DNA from 3 places in the Desulfosporosinus sp. Sb-LF genome. Region 1 is predicted to be linked to each of the others. Evidence: riboswitches for the same ligand, from Rfam matches in the RefSeq annotation. Region 1 holds a riboswitch; each other region holds the start of a gene.
What was found. Region 1 has a riboswitch for cyclic di-AMP ahead of eam (glutamate 2,3-aminomutase). Riboswitches for the same ligand answer to the same signal wherever they lie in the genome.
Positions count from the first base shown of each region.

Region 2: linked by a shared signal. The riboswitch ahead of E4K68_RS13805 (citrate/2-methylcitrate synthase) and the one ahead of eam (glutamate 2,3-aminomutase) in region 1 are both predicted to bind cyclic di-AMP.
Region 3: linked by a shared signal. The riboswitch ahead of E4K68_RS15510 (C40 family peptidase) and the one ahead of eam (glutamate 2,3-aminomutase) in region 1 are both predicted to bind cyclic di-AMP.

Region 1 covers NZ_SPQR01000005.1:58,370-63,458, reverse strand. The annotation lists gene E4K68_RS08510 (TIGR01212 family radical SAM protein) at 1-484, shown strand, start outside; gene E4K68_RS08505 (hypothetical protein) at 536-730, opposite strand; gene eam (glutamate 2,3-aminomutase) at 763-2,013, opposite strand; cyclic di-AMP (ydaO/yuaA leader) riboswitch at 2,122-2,249, opposite strand; gene E4K68_RS08495 (TrkA C-terminal domain-containing protein) at 2,363-2,965, shown strand; gene acpS (holo-ACP synthase) at 2,981-3,337, shown strand; gene E4K68_RS08485 (NAD(P)H-hydrate dehydratase) at 3,387-5,000, shown strand; gene alr (alanine racemase) at 4,981-5,089, shown strand, end outside.
Region 2 covers NZ_SPQR01000008.1:197,125-202,213, reverse strand. The annotation lists gene E4K68_RS13810 (HD domain-containing phosphohydrolase) at 1-1,487, shown strand, start outside; gene E4K68_RS13805 (citrate/2-methylcitrate synthase) at 1,748-3,118, opposite strand; cyclic di-AMP (ydaO/yuaA leader) riboswitch at 3,219-3,361, opposite strand; gene E4K68_RS13800 (helix-turn-helix domain-containing protein) at 3,639-3,974, opposite strand; gene E4K68_RS13795 (flavodoxin family protein) at 4,160-4,738, shown strand; gene E4K68_RS13790 (hypothetical protein) at 4,769-5,005, opposite strand; gene E4K68_RS13785 (ABC transporter ATP-binding protein) at 5,053-5,089, shown strand, end outside.
Region 3 covers NZ_SPQR01000010.1:84,704-89,792, forward strand. The annotation lists gene xylB (xylulokinase) at 1-658, shown strand, start outside; partial or broken gene E4K68_RS21150 (citrate/2-methylcitrate synthase) at 771-910, shown strand; gene E4K68_RS15510 (C40 family peptidase) at 1,121-2,545, opposite strand; cyclic di-AMP (ydaO/yuaA leader) riboswitch at 2,549-2,689, opposite strand; RNA gene ssrS (6S RNA) at 2,988-3,175, shown strand; gene E4K68_RS15520 (LysM domain-containing protein) at 3,516-4,067, shown strand; gene E4K68_RS15525 (NADH:flavin oxidoreductase) at 4,301-5,089, opposite strand, start outside.

The sequences.
Region 1 (5,089 bases):
GCTGGGGTTACAAAGTATTCATGACCGAACCATGCAGTGGATTGGTCGTGGTCATGACTATGCTCAATTTCTAAGGGGCCTTGATCAGTTGCGTTCGAGGGGAATACAGGTTTGTGCTCATATTATTCTTGGGTTACCGGGAGAAACAAAAGCAGAAATGATGGCAACAGCGCAAGCGGTTGCTGAGCTTCCTTTACAAGGGATCAAACTTCATTTGTTACATGTATTGAGGGGAACGCCGTTGGAGGAAATTTATCAGTGTGAACCGTTTGATTTTCTGACGAAAGAAGGCTATGTCTCGCTCATCGTCGATATTTTGGAGATCTTACCACAAGAGATGGTGATTCATCGTTTGACAGGAGATGGACCACCGGACGATCTCATCGGACCTCTTTGGAGCCGCAAAAAATGGGAGGTCCTCAATGCTATTGACGCGGAATTAGCACGAAGAGATACATGGCAAGGGAAAAACGCAAAAAACTAGCGGTCCGAGGACCGCTAGTAAATGGAGAGGACTAAGTGATATTCACAAGACCTATTCTAAAGGTCTTAGCAAAGGTCTATGAAATGGGGTCGTGGAAATCGGACGTTGGAAATATCCTACGGTGGTTTTTGGTTGGGATGGAGCAGGTTTATTAAGGCTAGGTGCTAAGTTCAAGTAACGTTTCAGATCTGAGTTTGCATCCAGAATCCGCTGGGCTATTTGGTCGTTATTGAGACGTTCCATCATTTTACACACCCCTTTCAAAGGTTAATCTCCTATTATGGAGTTTCATACCGGATGAGTTTTCCTTCCCAAGTACGCAAAACCGCTTTGTTTTCATGGAGGGACATAAGATATTGCGGTAAGATGGGAGTTTTGCCGCCGCCTTTGGGAGCATTCACAATATAGGTTGGTATCGCAAGCCCTGAAGTATATCCCCGTAAATGTTCCATAACATCAAGTCCGTCTTGGATCCGAGGCACAAAATGACGTGTTCCTTTGACGTTTTTGGCATGAAAGATATAATAGGGGCGGACTCTAATTTTGAGTAGTTCTTGATTGAGTTTTTTCATGATTTCCGGCTGATTATTAACGCCTTTGAGCAATACCGTCTGATTTCCTAAGACCACTCCGGCTGCAACGAGTTTGTCAGCCGCCTTTTTGGCATCTTCGGTCACTTCTTTGGGGTGGTTGAACTGTGTGTTGATATATAAAGGTGGATATTTGGCCAAGATAGAACATAATTCATTCGTAATGCGCATCGGCATGGTCACGGGAGCTCGTGTCCCGAGGCGTTTGATTTCTACATGAGGAATGGAATGGAGTTCCCCAAGAAGCCAATCTAAGGTTAGATCACTGAGAAGTAAGGCGTCTCCGCCTGTCACTAAGACGTCCCGAATCTCGGGGTTTGACCGAATATAATCGAGCGCTGCTGTAAGTCGGGCCCGTTCTTCGTGGGTGTCCGTTTCACCAATATTTCGTCGGCGCTGACAATGTCGGCAGTACATTGCGCACATATTCGTGACGTTGATAATTAAGCGATCAGGATAACGACGGGTAATGCAGGGAGCAGGGGATGTAATGGCTTCCCCCATGGGATCTTCTTCGCCAAAATCATCGAAAAGTTCATCCTGTGTAGGTAGTCCCTGAAGACGAATAGGGTCAAGGGGATCTGTAACATCCATCAAACTCAGATAGTACGGGGATACAGCCCAACGGAAGGTTTTTCCTACACGCTCGATTTCTTGGCATTGTTCCGTGGTTAAGGCGGGAAGTATAGCACTCAAGACGTGAGGATCGGTGATCCTGTTGTGCATTTGCCAGTGCCAATTATTCCAGTCTTCGAGCGTTGCATTGAAGTGCTTTAGAATGTTTGCTCGGTTGAATTGGTAAGCTTCTGTGTTCGAGAACCCCGTTGGGATGGTTTTGCATTTTTCAAGATAAGGCGTTATTTTTTGTTTAAGAACTGCGCCCCGCTGCAGTGCGAATTGACGAAATGTATCGGGTTTATTGAGAAGTTGAACAGCCATCCAGATTCCTCCTTTATTATATTCGAGGGTTCACGATTGAAACAAAAAGAGAACCGCTCTACTATGGCGGTTCCCAAAAGAAATAAACGCAGAATATCACGATATTACGTTAACGTGTTTCAACGCTTACGAGGTTAGCTGTCGGGTTCGAGCTGAAACTGCTCTACGCCATTTGGCGATTCACCCCAAGATGTGGTTCCCCCGTTTTCCTTTAGGAAATTAAGCAATCTATTATTTATTTTTACTAACAACTTAATAGTAACATTAAAGTTGTTACTTGTCAATAGCATGATGCCACCAGCATTTGGCTATGTTATAATAGAACAAATGGGGTAAGGGGTTGAACTGATTGGACCAAGCACGCTATCAGGAAATAGCTATTGATATAGCGCACGCTATCACGATGGGAGAATATCATGAAGGAGAAAAAATTCATGGTCGTTCTACGTTAGCAGGGCGGTATAATGTCTCACCAGAAACTATACGTCGGGCGATTGCAATTCTGCAAAATGTCGGTGTGGTTATGGTTAGTCAAGGGGTAGGGATTACCGTAACATCAAAGTCTTTGGCAGAAAAATTTACTAAATCCTTCAACCAAAAAGGAGAAATCCAAGTCTTTCTAGAAGACTTAAAAAGTTTAATGGACCAAAGGCGTGAGAATGATCTAAAGATTGAACACCATCTAAACAAAATGCGTGGATATGCTGAACGCATTATGTCCCGTTGGCTAGATGTCGGAGAAATCAAACTAGAAAAGGCCTCATCGGCGATTGGGAAGACCTTGCAGGAATTAAGGATTCGAGAGCGTACGGGGACAACGATTATTGCAGTAGTTCGAGACGGTTTTGAACATTTTTCTCCGGAGGCTGGTTTTGTTCTTCAAGCAGAAGATGTCTTACTAGTTGCAGGCTCAGCAGAGGGCCAAGTTCAGTTGACGCAGTTAATTACATGATTTGGAGTATGCAAAATGTATCCTGGCATTGATATTATTGAAATAGAACGAATCGATATAGCGTTTAAACGTCAACCAAAGTTGAATGAACGTCTTTTCACACCTAGAGAGAGAGAGAACCTTAGAAGTAAAGGCATTCAGAGTTATGCGGCTCGTTTCGCTGGAAAAGAGGCTGTTCTTAAAACATTGGGGACAGGGCTCTGCGGATTATCCTGGCATGATATAGAAATATTGAGTGATGTTAGTGGAGAGCCTCTAGTTTATCTTAGTTCCAGAGCCATGAATTTGGTTAGGGCCAGAGGCGGTTCCACGGTTCGAGTCAGTTTGTCCCATAATCGCACGCAGGCGATGGCCTTTGCGGTCTTAGACTAAGAAACAAAAAATTGGACGCAAGATAAGAATAAGAACCGGGGTGGGGAAAGTGCGTGTGGTTAGCGCCGAACAGATGAGGCAGATCGAAGAAAGAGCAATTTCAAATTATGGCATTCCGAGTTTACTGCTTATGGAGAATGCAGCCTGGGCTGTTGTCGAAGAAATTCGTCATTGTCTCTCCGAGTCGAGTGGGGGAGGGATGAACGGCCGAAAGGCAGTGATTTTAGTTGGCAAGGGCAATAATGGAGGAGACGGCTTGGCTGTGGCACGGCATTTGGTTCTCCAAGGCATGGATGTCACGGCTTTGCTATTCGCTGGCCTGAAGGAATTTAAAGGAGATGCAGCCTTAAACTTGCGCCTTTTTCAAGGAACAACTGGGAGATGCTTTGTAATAGAAGGGGAGAAACAACGGCGTTTGACGCGTTTGGCATTAACTCAAGCGGATGTCGTGGTGGATGCCCTGTATGGGATTGGGATGCGTGGGGCTTTGCCGAGTTTGATCGAAGAATATGTCGATGAAGTAAATCGTGCATCGGGGTGTGTGATCTCTATCGACGTTCCCAGTGGGGTGGAGGCCAACACGGGAAATGTCTACCGTACTGCGATCCGCGCCCACACCACCGTTACCTTTGGACTTCCTAAATGGGGTCTTTTTCTGGGCGAAGGGCCAGAATACAGCGGACGGGTTGTGGTGGATTCAATTTCTATTCCCGAACCCTACTTTAAAGATGAAGAAATTTCTACGTTTGTGTTAACGGATGGCGATGTGCGCGCTATGCTGCCCATTCGCCAATTTAAAGGTCACAAAGGAACCCATGGTAAAGGAATTCTTGTGGCAGGGTCTAAAGGAATGAGTGGAGCTGCTGTTCTAGCTGGGCGGGGAGCTTTGCGAAGCGGCATTGGACTGTTGCAGATCATCACTCCGGAGGGAATTGCCAAAGAAGTTGATGCAAACATCACGGAAGCAACCGTTTGGTCCGCACCTGGAGAAGATACCCTGAACGAAAAAGCTTGGTCAGCGATCTTAAAGCAATCCGAGAAGGCCCAAGCCTTGGCAGTAGGGCCGGGCTTAGCTCAGAATCCGCAATTTATAACTGTACTAGAGGAAATCTTGAGAAACATACGTTGCCCGGTTGTCTTGGATGCGGATGCCCTCAATCTGGTATCTTCAGTACCGGGCTTACTGGGTTCGCTGAATAGCGGAGGTCCCCGGATCCTTACGCCCCATCCGGGTGAAATGGCCCGGCTTTGTCAATGTAGTGTTGAAGATATTGAGCGAAACCGACTGGATATCGCGGTAACGAAAGCCGTGGAATGGGAGTCAGTGGTTGTTTTAAAGGGTTCCGTGACCATCATTGCCTCACCAGACGGCCGAGCCTTTTTCAATCCAACTGGAAATCCCGGATTGGGGACTGGAGGAACGGGTGACATCCTCACAGGTTGCATTCTCGCTTGGCTGGCACAAGGGATTGCCCCGCTGGAAGCGGCGTGTCTGGGCGTATACTTACATGGGAAAGCAGCGGATGAGTTAGCGATAGAGTATGGATGGTCAGGGTTTACTGCATCGGAAGTGGCAGAACAACTGCCTAAAGTGCGGCGTGCGTTGGAACTTACGCCTTTAGAGGGAAAGAGGAGATGGAGATATGGGACGGGTTTGGGCTGAGGTGAATCTACAAACTCTAAAAGAAAATTACTTCAAGCTTCAGGCGTATACCCAGAGTGAAATGATGCCGATTGTCAAGGCTGATGCCT
Region 2 (5,089 bases), on a different contig from region 1:
AAGAACTTGAAGATAAGATAAAACTACGCACGAGTCAGTTGGATGAGCTTAATGCTGTCTTGGAGCAACAGAATGCTTTGTGGCGTGATTCACAAAGAGTGGCACACATGGGGAGCTATGTTACGAATCTCGAAACGAGAGAATGGGAGTGTACACCAGAGCTTCATGAGATTTTTGGGATTGATGCAACCTATCCGCACACGTTGGAAGGGTGGGCGGGGATTGTTCATCCAGATTGGCAGGACGAACTTTCCAATTATCTTTTGCAGGTGGAAAATACAAAGCAACGCTTCGATTATGAATATAAAATCATCCGTGTTCATGATGGAGAGGAACGCTGGGTGCATGAGCTTGGAAAAATCGAGTTGGATCACCAAGTCAATGCGGTTCGTTTGCTGGGCATGATTCAGGATGTCACGGATCGAAAGCGTGCAGAAAAGAAAATCGTTCATTTGAGCTTCCATGACCAACTGACCGGTCTCTATAACCGGCGCTTTTTTGAAGAAGAATTAAAACGACTCGATGTCGCAAGAAATTATCCCTTGACTCTTGTGATGGCCGATGTCAATGGCCTTAAGCTGATTAATGATTCCTTTGGTCATGCCATCGGTGATGAACTTCTAAAAAACGTTGCCGAAGTGCTCTGCAAAGGCTGCCGAGACGATGATATTATCGCCCGACTTGGCGGAGATGAATTCGTCATCCTGTTGCCCAACACGGATGCTGCTGAAACAGAGCAAATTCTTAAACGAATCAATTCGTTAGCTCTACAGGAAAGAGTGGGTTCAATCGAAATATCAATTTCTTTTGGCTATGAAATAAAACGTTACGAGAAAGAGGATATTCTTGAACTATTTAAAAAAGCCGAAGATTATATGTACAAGAGAAAACTCTTTGAAGGCCCAAGTATGCGTGGAAAAACTATAAATACGATTATTAGAACCCTTCACGAAAAGAACAAACGGGAAGAACAGCACTCACACAGAGTTTCCACACTCTGTCGAAGTATGGGAGAGGCTCTTGGTCTACCAGAAGGAGAAGTTCAGGAACTAAAAAGCGTTGGCTTGCTTCATGATATAGGTAAAATTGCGATTGACGAAAAAATACTTAATAAGCCGGGAAAACTGACAAATGATGAATGGGAAGAAATTAAACGCCATCCAGAAATCGGTTATCGTATTCTGAGCACGGTCAACGGTATGGCAGAAATGGCGGAATACGTGTTGGCTCATCATGAACGATGGGATGGGTTAGGCTACCCGAAGGGTTTAAAGGGTGAGGAACTACCCCTTCAACCCAGGATTATAGCCATTGCGGACGCCTATGATGCCATGACGAGCGTAAGAAGTTATCGGGGTGCTTTACCTGATGAAGTGGCTATAAGAGAACTTCAGAAAAATGCCGGGATTCAGTTCGACCCAGAGTTGGTGAAAGTATTCATTGACAAAGTTGTCAATTCATCTTCCATACTGAAGAGGGAAAATTAACACTTCTCATGATTCTCCCATACCAATAATCTAATACAAATTATTGGTTAATCTAAATATAATCTTTTCGAATATATGATATGACAATTTCAGGTGTTTCTTAGAATTATCTAAAAAACAATAATCCCGTCCATGACGGGCGGGATTATTGTTTTTTAGTTCATAACGCTATGATAATTTCGAGGGACACTAGTAGCGAGTTTTAAGGATCTCAGAATAGCGTCTTTAACCATTGCCACGATGACTTCATCTCTATTCGATTACGTCCTTTCGATCATCCTAATATAATTTCGTCTGGGTGCTACACTTTTGTAGGCCGGCCTTATGATTTTCCCTGCATTGACTATTTCTTCAATGCGATGCGCACTCCAGCCTGCGATTCTGGCAATGGCAAAAATCGGCGTGAACATTTCATCTGGGATATTCAGCATTCTGTAAACAAAACCAGAATAGAAATCGACATTGGCACTAACACCCTTATACATTTTATTAGACTTCGCTATAACTTGAGGTGCTAGTCTCTCAACCGCTGCGTAAAGCTCAAATTCAGCTTCCAGCCCCTTTTCTCGGGCAAGTTGGGCAACATAATCTTTAAGAATAACCGCCCTCGGATCCGAGATGGAGTAAACGGCGTGGCCAATCCCATAAATTAAACCTGACCGATCAAAGGCATCTCTGGTAAGGATCTGCGTAAGGTAGGTCTCAATTTCTTCATCATCATCCCAATTCTTCAATTTGTCTTTGATATCCTCAAACATCTGGACAACCTTAATGTTAGCCCCTCCATGCCGCGGCCCCTTGAGCGCACCAATAGCCGCCGCCATAGCAGAGTAGGTATCTGTTCCAGTAGAAGTGACGACGTGGGTCACAAAGGCTGAATTGTTGCCTCCACCATGTTCGGCATGAAGCACTAAGGCCAGATCAAGCAGCGTTGCCTCTAGCTTTGTATATTTACTATCTGGTCGCAGCATAGAGAGAATGTTCTCAGCAATACTCAAATCCGCTCGTGGACTGTGAATATACAGGCTTTGATTTCCATGGTAATGGGAGAATGCTTGGTAACCATAGACTGCTAAAGATGGAAAACAGGCAATAAGCCGAATACATTGTTTTAAAACGTTCTCCATAGACGTATCATCAGGATTGTCATCAAAGGAGTATAATGCCAGAACACTTCTCGCCAGCGTATTCATGATATCTTTGCTGGGAGCTTTTAAAATCATATCACGAGCGAAATCTTCTGGCAGCATTTGATTAAGGGTAAGTAGTTGTTGAAAATCCTTTTGTGCGTTATGATCCGGTAGACGTCCAAAGAGCAGCAAATAAGCAGCCTCTTCAAACCCATAGCGATCTTCATCTGTAAAGCCTTCCACAAGGTCCGCGATATCGTAGCCGCGATAAATTAAGCGGCCCGGAACAGGAATGATCTCTCCTTCATCGAGAATATAGGAATGGACCTCTCCTATCTCTGTCAAACCAACGAGTACCCCTCTCCCGTCTAGATCTCGGAGTCCGCGTTTAACTGCGTATTTACTATACAACTCAGGTTTAATTAGGCTGCTTTTGTGAGCCAGCTTACTTAATTCGTTAAGCATTTTTCCTTCAGACAGTTCCATTTCGTAATTTCCCATCATAAGAATCACCCCTTTTAAAAATAAAAACCCTAGACAAACTATCTAGGGTTACAGCTAACGAAAAAAGCAAGGAATAGCAAAGCAAAGCACAGTGCTCAATTCCTCTCTTTCAACGCTTACGAAGTTAGCTGACGGATTCGGGTCGAAAAGTAACCCTACCTTCACAAAACATTTACCTGTGAAGGATTCACCCCAGAAATGGTTCCCCCGCTTCTAAATAGAATTAAGCGATAGTGAGCGATATTAAGTTGAATCGTGAATAGTACAACCTAAGGTCGAGATAAATTTCATTAAGTCTATCACTCTATATATGAAATAGTCAAGTTTTTTGCCCTTCCCACATACTTCTTTTGAACAAGTATTATACTCAATAAAATATAGTCCCTAGTTTTTGGAATGGGTCGAAGTAAACCCTACCAGCAGTAAGTCAGCAGTAAATGGGTTTAATCTGTTTTTTGAGGAGAGGTCAATTCTTTGTTGACGTTCTTGCATGGCGTTCTTGATTTTTCCGGTTTTATTAATGTTGTTCGTATTCATCAGCGTAATTCTGTCCCCATTTACACATGGTATCTAAAATGGGTAGTAGGCTCTTACCTGCTTGAGTCAGAGAATACTCAACTTTGGGTGGTATTTGTGTATAAATGAATCTTTTGACCAAGCCACTGTCTTCCAACTCTCTAAGCTGTTGAGTCAACATTTTCGGCGTGACATTTGGTAACAGTTTCCTCAGTTCACTATATCTTAACGTTTTATCACCTAAATGCCAGAGTATAAGTGCTTTCCACTTTCCACCGATAAGGGCCAAAGTCAATTCCATGGAACATTGATATTCGTTATTTTTGAACTTGATCATTTCGCTTCACTCCTTTAGACATTACCGGATAAATAATTCTCACATAATGCTTATAAGCCTTTTAAATTTATGGTATACAATTAGATACTATAGTACGACAATGTACGTACTTGTTAAGTAATATTATATCGATTATTATTATATCAAGCAATCAACTATGCAAAACGTTTTAAGGAGTGACTGGTATGAAGGTTGTAGCATTTAATGGAAGTCCGCGGGTTAATGGCAATACTACACAAAGTCTCAAAATTGTCTTGGCGGAATTAGAAAACGAAGGCATCGAAACTGAAATCGTTCAATTGGGCGGGCGTAAAGTCTTTGGCTGCCTGGCCTGCGGCAAATGCGGAAAAACTAAAGATAATCGGTGTGCGCGCAAGGACGATGAGATGAATACCTTTATTCAGAAAATGGAAGAGGCTGATGGAATCATAATTGGTTCACCCACCTACTTCAGTAATGTAAGCACCGAAGTAAAGGCCCTTATCGATCGTAGTGGTTATGTAGCGAAATCCAACGGTGGTGCTTTATTGAGGGGAAAAGTGGGGGCTTCGGTCGTTTCTGCCCGAAGAGCGGGATCAACCTTTGCCTACTCCGCCATCAACTTTTTCTTTGGAATCGCCGAGATGGTCATTTGCAGTTCGAGCTATTGGAATATGACGTTATCCCGTGATCCAGGTGATATCCAAAATGATGCTGAAGGGATCGAAACCTTCAAGGTCCTTGGGAAAAACATGGCAAAGCTATTAAAACAGGTTAACGGTTAATCCAATTTCCAAGATTCCTATGAATAATGATTAATCCATACAATTACTTAAGCAATTAGTATCTAAAAAAGAGCGCATATCAAGTGCGCCCTTTTTCATTTTCATCAGCTTAAAAAGTTTCACCTCAAAGTATTTTCTGACAAGTTCCAGATAATTTCTATCATGAGGAGAATCCTTTTTGACAATTAAAATCACCATCCCAAATACATTTGCCGTTGAAATATGTAGGACACCAATGATCACCTGGACATAAAAAGCTCCACCCACTATGTTACAATGAAGATAAAACTCTGAGAGGGGACCCTATCGCATTCATGAATAGTCTCAAGCAATTTATTAAGTATTACAAAC
Region 3 (5,089 bases), on a different contig from region 1:
ATGGACGCTCATGAGCTGTACTTTGGGTGCTGGCTTATCGTTAAAATGGTTAAGAGATACTTGCTGCAATGAGGAAATGATCGAGGCTGAAAAGCTAGGAGTTGACCCCTATGTTGTTATGGGTCAGTTAGCCCAAAAAGTGATGCCCGGAGCAGGTGGACTTGTTTATCTACCTTACTTGATGGGTGAACGTTCTCCACATCCGGATCCATATTGTCGAGGGGTATTCTTCGGATTGTCCGCTTCGCATGATCGAGCTAACATGATTCGAGCAGTCATGGAGGGCGTAGCATTTTCCCAGCTGGAATGTGTCGATGTATTCAAGGAAATGCGGGTAAATGTCGACGATATGATCGCCTGTGGTGGTGGTGGAAGAAGTCCTGTTTGGAGACAGATGCTTGCGGATATGTACGGTTGCTCTGTTAGCACGATCAAAGCGGATGAAGGGCCTGCCCTCGGTGTAGCAATACTAGCGGGAGTTGGAGCAGGTATCTATGATTCTGTAGAAGCTGCTTGTGACAATTTAGTCAGTAAGAAAAGTATCCAAACCCCAAATCTGTCAACACGTAAGGTGTATGAAGACTATTACGAGCTTTATAAGAAATTGTACACTGATTTACAGCCGTCGTTTAAGTATTTATCTAAACTCCCAAAATAAAAGACAACAGCCGATCCTCTCAAACCACCAGTCGCCTTTTAGTGACTGGTGGTTTTATACTAAGCTCATTCCTGTCTAGAAGCAGGATCGCTTTTTTAAGGGTGATTAGGATGTGACTTACGTCGTCACTTCTACCGGTGCAGAGATACCTACTCTGCTATGGCCGCAGCTATTGGTGCGCTTAAGGGACCGCGACATGGAGGGCTTAACATTAAGGTTGTCCAGATGATACCGGATATTGAAAGACAAATTGAATCATTATCTATTATTCTATTACAAGAAAGAAACAAGGCTGGAAGCATGAGACTTCCGACCTTGTTTCTTCGTAAACTGTTCTACCCATTTTTGACGTAGGCTATTGATAGCCAGCTCTGCCCATTTGGAATTATACACACCTAATCGCGTAAAAGAATTGGGAAATCGTCACCTACTGCGGCGCGTACCCTTCTATGTAGAGGGGCTCTAATACCTGCGAGCTCCGAGATAACGGGAGGAGTAAAAGCTATCACTAAGACTTGATGTAGTAACCCCACTACTAGGGTTACTGGCATGAACAAAACGTCCTCCCCCCATATATATGCCCACATGAGATGCACCCGTAGTATACGTTGTAAAAAATACTAAATCGCCTGGCTGAAGATTATCTCTGCCGACCGCAACTCCCGAAGCGAATTGTGCATACGATGTACGAGGAAGTGATATCCCAGAACTTGCGTAGACATACTTGGTAAAAGATGAACAGTCAAAGCCACTTCGAGTTGTTCCGCCAAAAACATAGGGCGTCCCTTGCAAACTGAGGGCGCGATCGACGATGGTTGAAGAACCATTGCCTCCCCGAGAAACAGCCAAAGCTACTTTGACAGGCCGACTACTAGAACTTTTAGCAACGACTTGATTGACAGGAACTTGAATAATCTTTTCATCTAATACTTGCTTGGTAACGTCAATACCATTCCTTTGCTCATAAGAATAGGTAACTAATTTTGAGCCATTACTGCCTTGTTCAAGGACTTTTGTTTGACCGGTTCCTAAACTGTTATCAGCTTTTGTTTCGACGTCATAGGGAATTGTTTCTTGACCTGAATAGGTTCCCTGACTCACGACAGTAAGATAAGGTGTAGAGTCAACAAGCTTAATCAGTTGACCTGGCTTCAACTTTGTATCTTTAGTTGCTCCCGGATTACCGGCTAATACTTCGTCTGTCATCATATTGTTTTTGCGAGCGATAAGCCACCAAGAATCACTGGAAAGGACCGTGTAATCCCTTGTCCTTACTTTACCGTCAAGCAACACTTTAAACGCTTGATCAAGTTGTTTCATTTGATCTGGTTGAACTTCTGCCTCTTCGACACTAACTTTTTCAGCAAAATTTACGGAAGTCACCTTGTTTTCATCACTGGGTTTAACAAAATAGGCTTCATAGTCTTTTAGAACTTTATCGGAATCTTCTTTGCTGGGTAATACTGCGATAGTAGAACCGTCTGCCTCTAACTTGTAACCATCAAGATAAACCTTTAATTTATTGTCCAACGTCTTTTCGCTCAAAGTAGATTCAAGATAGACCGCGGGATGAACTCTGACAGTTTCATAACTGATTTGGTCATGCGTTTTGGCAATCAGCCCGAATGGCTCGCCACTTTGTTTGAGAAACGTGTCAATGAGATTTTTACCAGTATTAACATTACGGACTAAGCCGATCTGTTGACCGTTAATCATGACAGCAGCTGCAGACGTCGTGGTCGAAAGAAAATAGGTGAGCCCGCCAGTTAACATAATTGTAATAGATAAACTACCGATGACTAGCGGTGATTTCCAAGATATTTTTCGTCGAGTGTCGTGGAGAACTTGTTGGATAAGCTTTTTGTTTTGAGTCCAATTGAAATTCAAATAATTTTCACCCTTCTTAGCTTACGAGGTTAGTTGACGGATTCGGGCATCAAGGTGTTAGCCCGACGCGTATGGTATGCGCGTTTCACCCCATAAAAGTATCCCCCGCTCTAGGTGTGAAACTAGATTCAGCTTTTATATCTTTACTTTGAAAGCATAGCAATTAATATTCGACAAGATATGCATATGTCCTCTAAATCTATTTATGTAATATATGGCATTGTATCTTATAGGCCGCCCAGATGCGTACACAGGTGAGGATAATGTGCAATTATCTTCCTAGATATAACTATCGATTTAAACGAGCGTTGCAAGGTATATGATACGTGAGGGGATATAGTGGGACCAGGATATAGATGTCATTATAGCCAATAATCAACTAATGCATTAACAGATGTATCTTGCTAAAATAGCAATATGCCGCAAGGAAATGCGTTAAATATACTTCCTGCGATGTACGAAGACTTATGTTTGGTTTTGATCCTATATAGATGACCGGGAGTTTAATAATCTTTCCTAGTAGGTCAAGCCCTTTTTAGGAAAAGGGAAGACTGAACTGTAAAGTGAAGACGCCCACCTGCGAGAGCAGGGTCAGAAACCAAATTAGTCCAACGGCATTGTGGGGTTAAATACTATTTTTGGGGTCACCGGTTCAATCCCGGTTAATGGCTCCAGCAAATCAAGGACTGGCGAAATTGACAGAAGCGGAAGTTTAAGGGTGTGTAGTTAACACCGATCTTATTTAAGAGACGATTTATTAGAATCGTCTCTTTTTGCTATATTTACATCGCGAACTAATACTGTACATGGCATGGAACAATGTATTCGGATGGATTGACCAGTTTAGTCCAACTCGGAAAGTCACTGTGGCGAATATGTACATCAAAGATATTGTAGATGAAGTACTCAAAAGTGTCAGTGTAGAAATTCCTCCATATTATATAGCCAAATCTATAAAGGGGTGATAAGAATGCCACGCGTTCCTGCCGCATGCCCTACCAATTATGCCGGACACTATACTGTCAATCCTGGGGATACAATGTTTATCATATCGAGTATTTTTAGGATCAATTTATCGGAACTCGTCAGAGCAAATCCTCATATTACTGACCCTAACGTTATTTTTTCGGGTGATATATTATGTGTTCCAGGTCAAATTCCCTTTCCTTGCTGTGTCACACTGGATCTTGTTCAACCCGCCGAATTAGGTGTAGCGGGAGTAGCTCTTGTTTATACTAGTTTCGTAGGAACACAAGCAATCAGTGTTATGGCGGTGATGGATGCTCTACCTGTTGGGTTTGATATATTGATTGCAGAAGTAAACCTTCCTAATCAGGTTACTTCACGCCAACAACTATACCCATCACCTCAAACTCCGCCTACTTTTTCAGGAACTACCTTTTTTCCGACTGCCGCATCATTGACACCGGATACAATAATAAGGGTTTTTCCAGCCAATAGTGCTACGGGGAACCAGGGATCCATAAAATTGCAGGGAAGTTTAAATCGTTGTCATAGATAAACATACTTTTGACCCTATAGGTATTTCATTTATGACCTAACGCAGCTTGCAACTAAAACTCCGCTTAATTGACAACGCAAGGAACCCTCCTATTTCCATCAGAAATAGGAGAGCCGCCATCTAGAATCATTTTTCAATTAGACCTTTACAAGGGATGCCAGCCACCTGTTCCGAATAAACAAACATCAAGCATAAATATGTCCTCAATAACCAATGATTAAAGGCTTTTAGCGTTAATTGAGCATGCTATTGATAGCCTGCTCTGCCCATTTGGAATTTTGAAGGATCGCCCTTCCTACACCAATGAGGTCTGTTTTCTTTTCAGCTAGCAATTGTTCGGCTGCTTGTACTTCGGTAATTCCACCCGTGAGAATTACCGGAATGGAGACTATCTTTTTGATGGCTTCGCTGAGCGGTGCAAAATAGCCTTGTCCGCTAAGGTCAGGTACCATATATCCTGAGAAACCGCCGGAAATATCAAGAATATTTACACCGGCCTTTTCAAATTCTTTGGCGGCGACTTGACTATCCTCGATAATAATTCCGCCCTCTCTAAAATCAGACGCACCTAATCGTAAAAGAATTGGGAAATCGTCACCTACTGCGGCGCGTACCGCTTCTATGACTTGCAGGTGGAGACGAATACGATTATGTACATTTCCACCATATTCATCGGTACGTTTGTTGGTTAGCGGGGAGAAAAATTGATTGAGAAGGTAACCATGGGCGGAATGGATTTCTACGCCATCGAAGCCAGCCTCCTTAGTACGTCGAGCTGCATTTTGAAAGGCACTGATGATATTCGCAATTCCCTCGCGGGTAAGCTCATTTGGCATACCCCCTCTACGTGGGTGTGAAACTGCTGAAGGAGCTACTGGGGTAGTTCCGGTAATTTCTTGAGTAGTATTGCTTCCAGCATGATTTATTTGCATCATAGTCTTAGAGCCATTACGGTGAATGACCTCCGCTAATTTCTTTAGGCCTTCAACCATGCTGTCGTCTGAAACGGAAAGCTGTAGGTC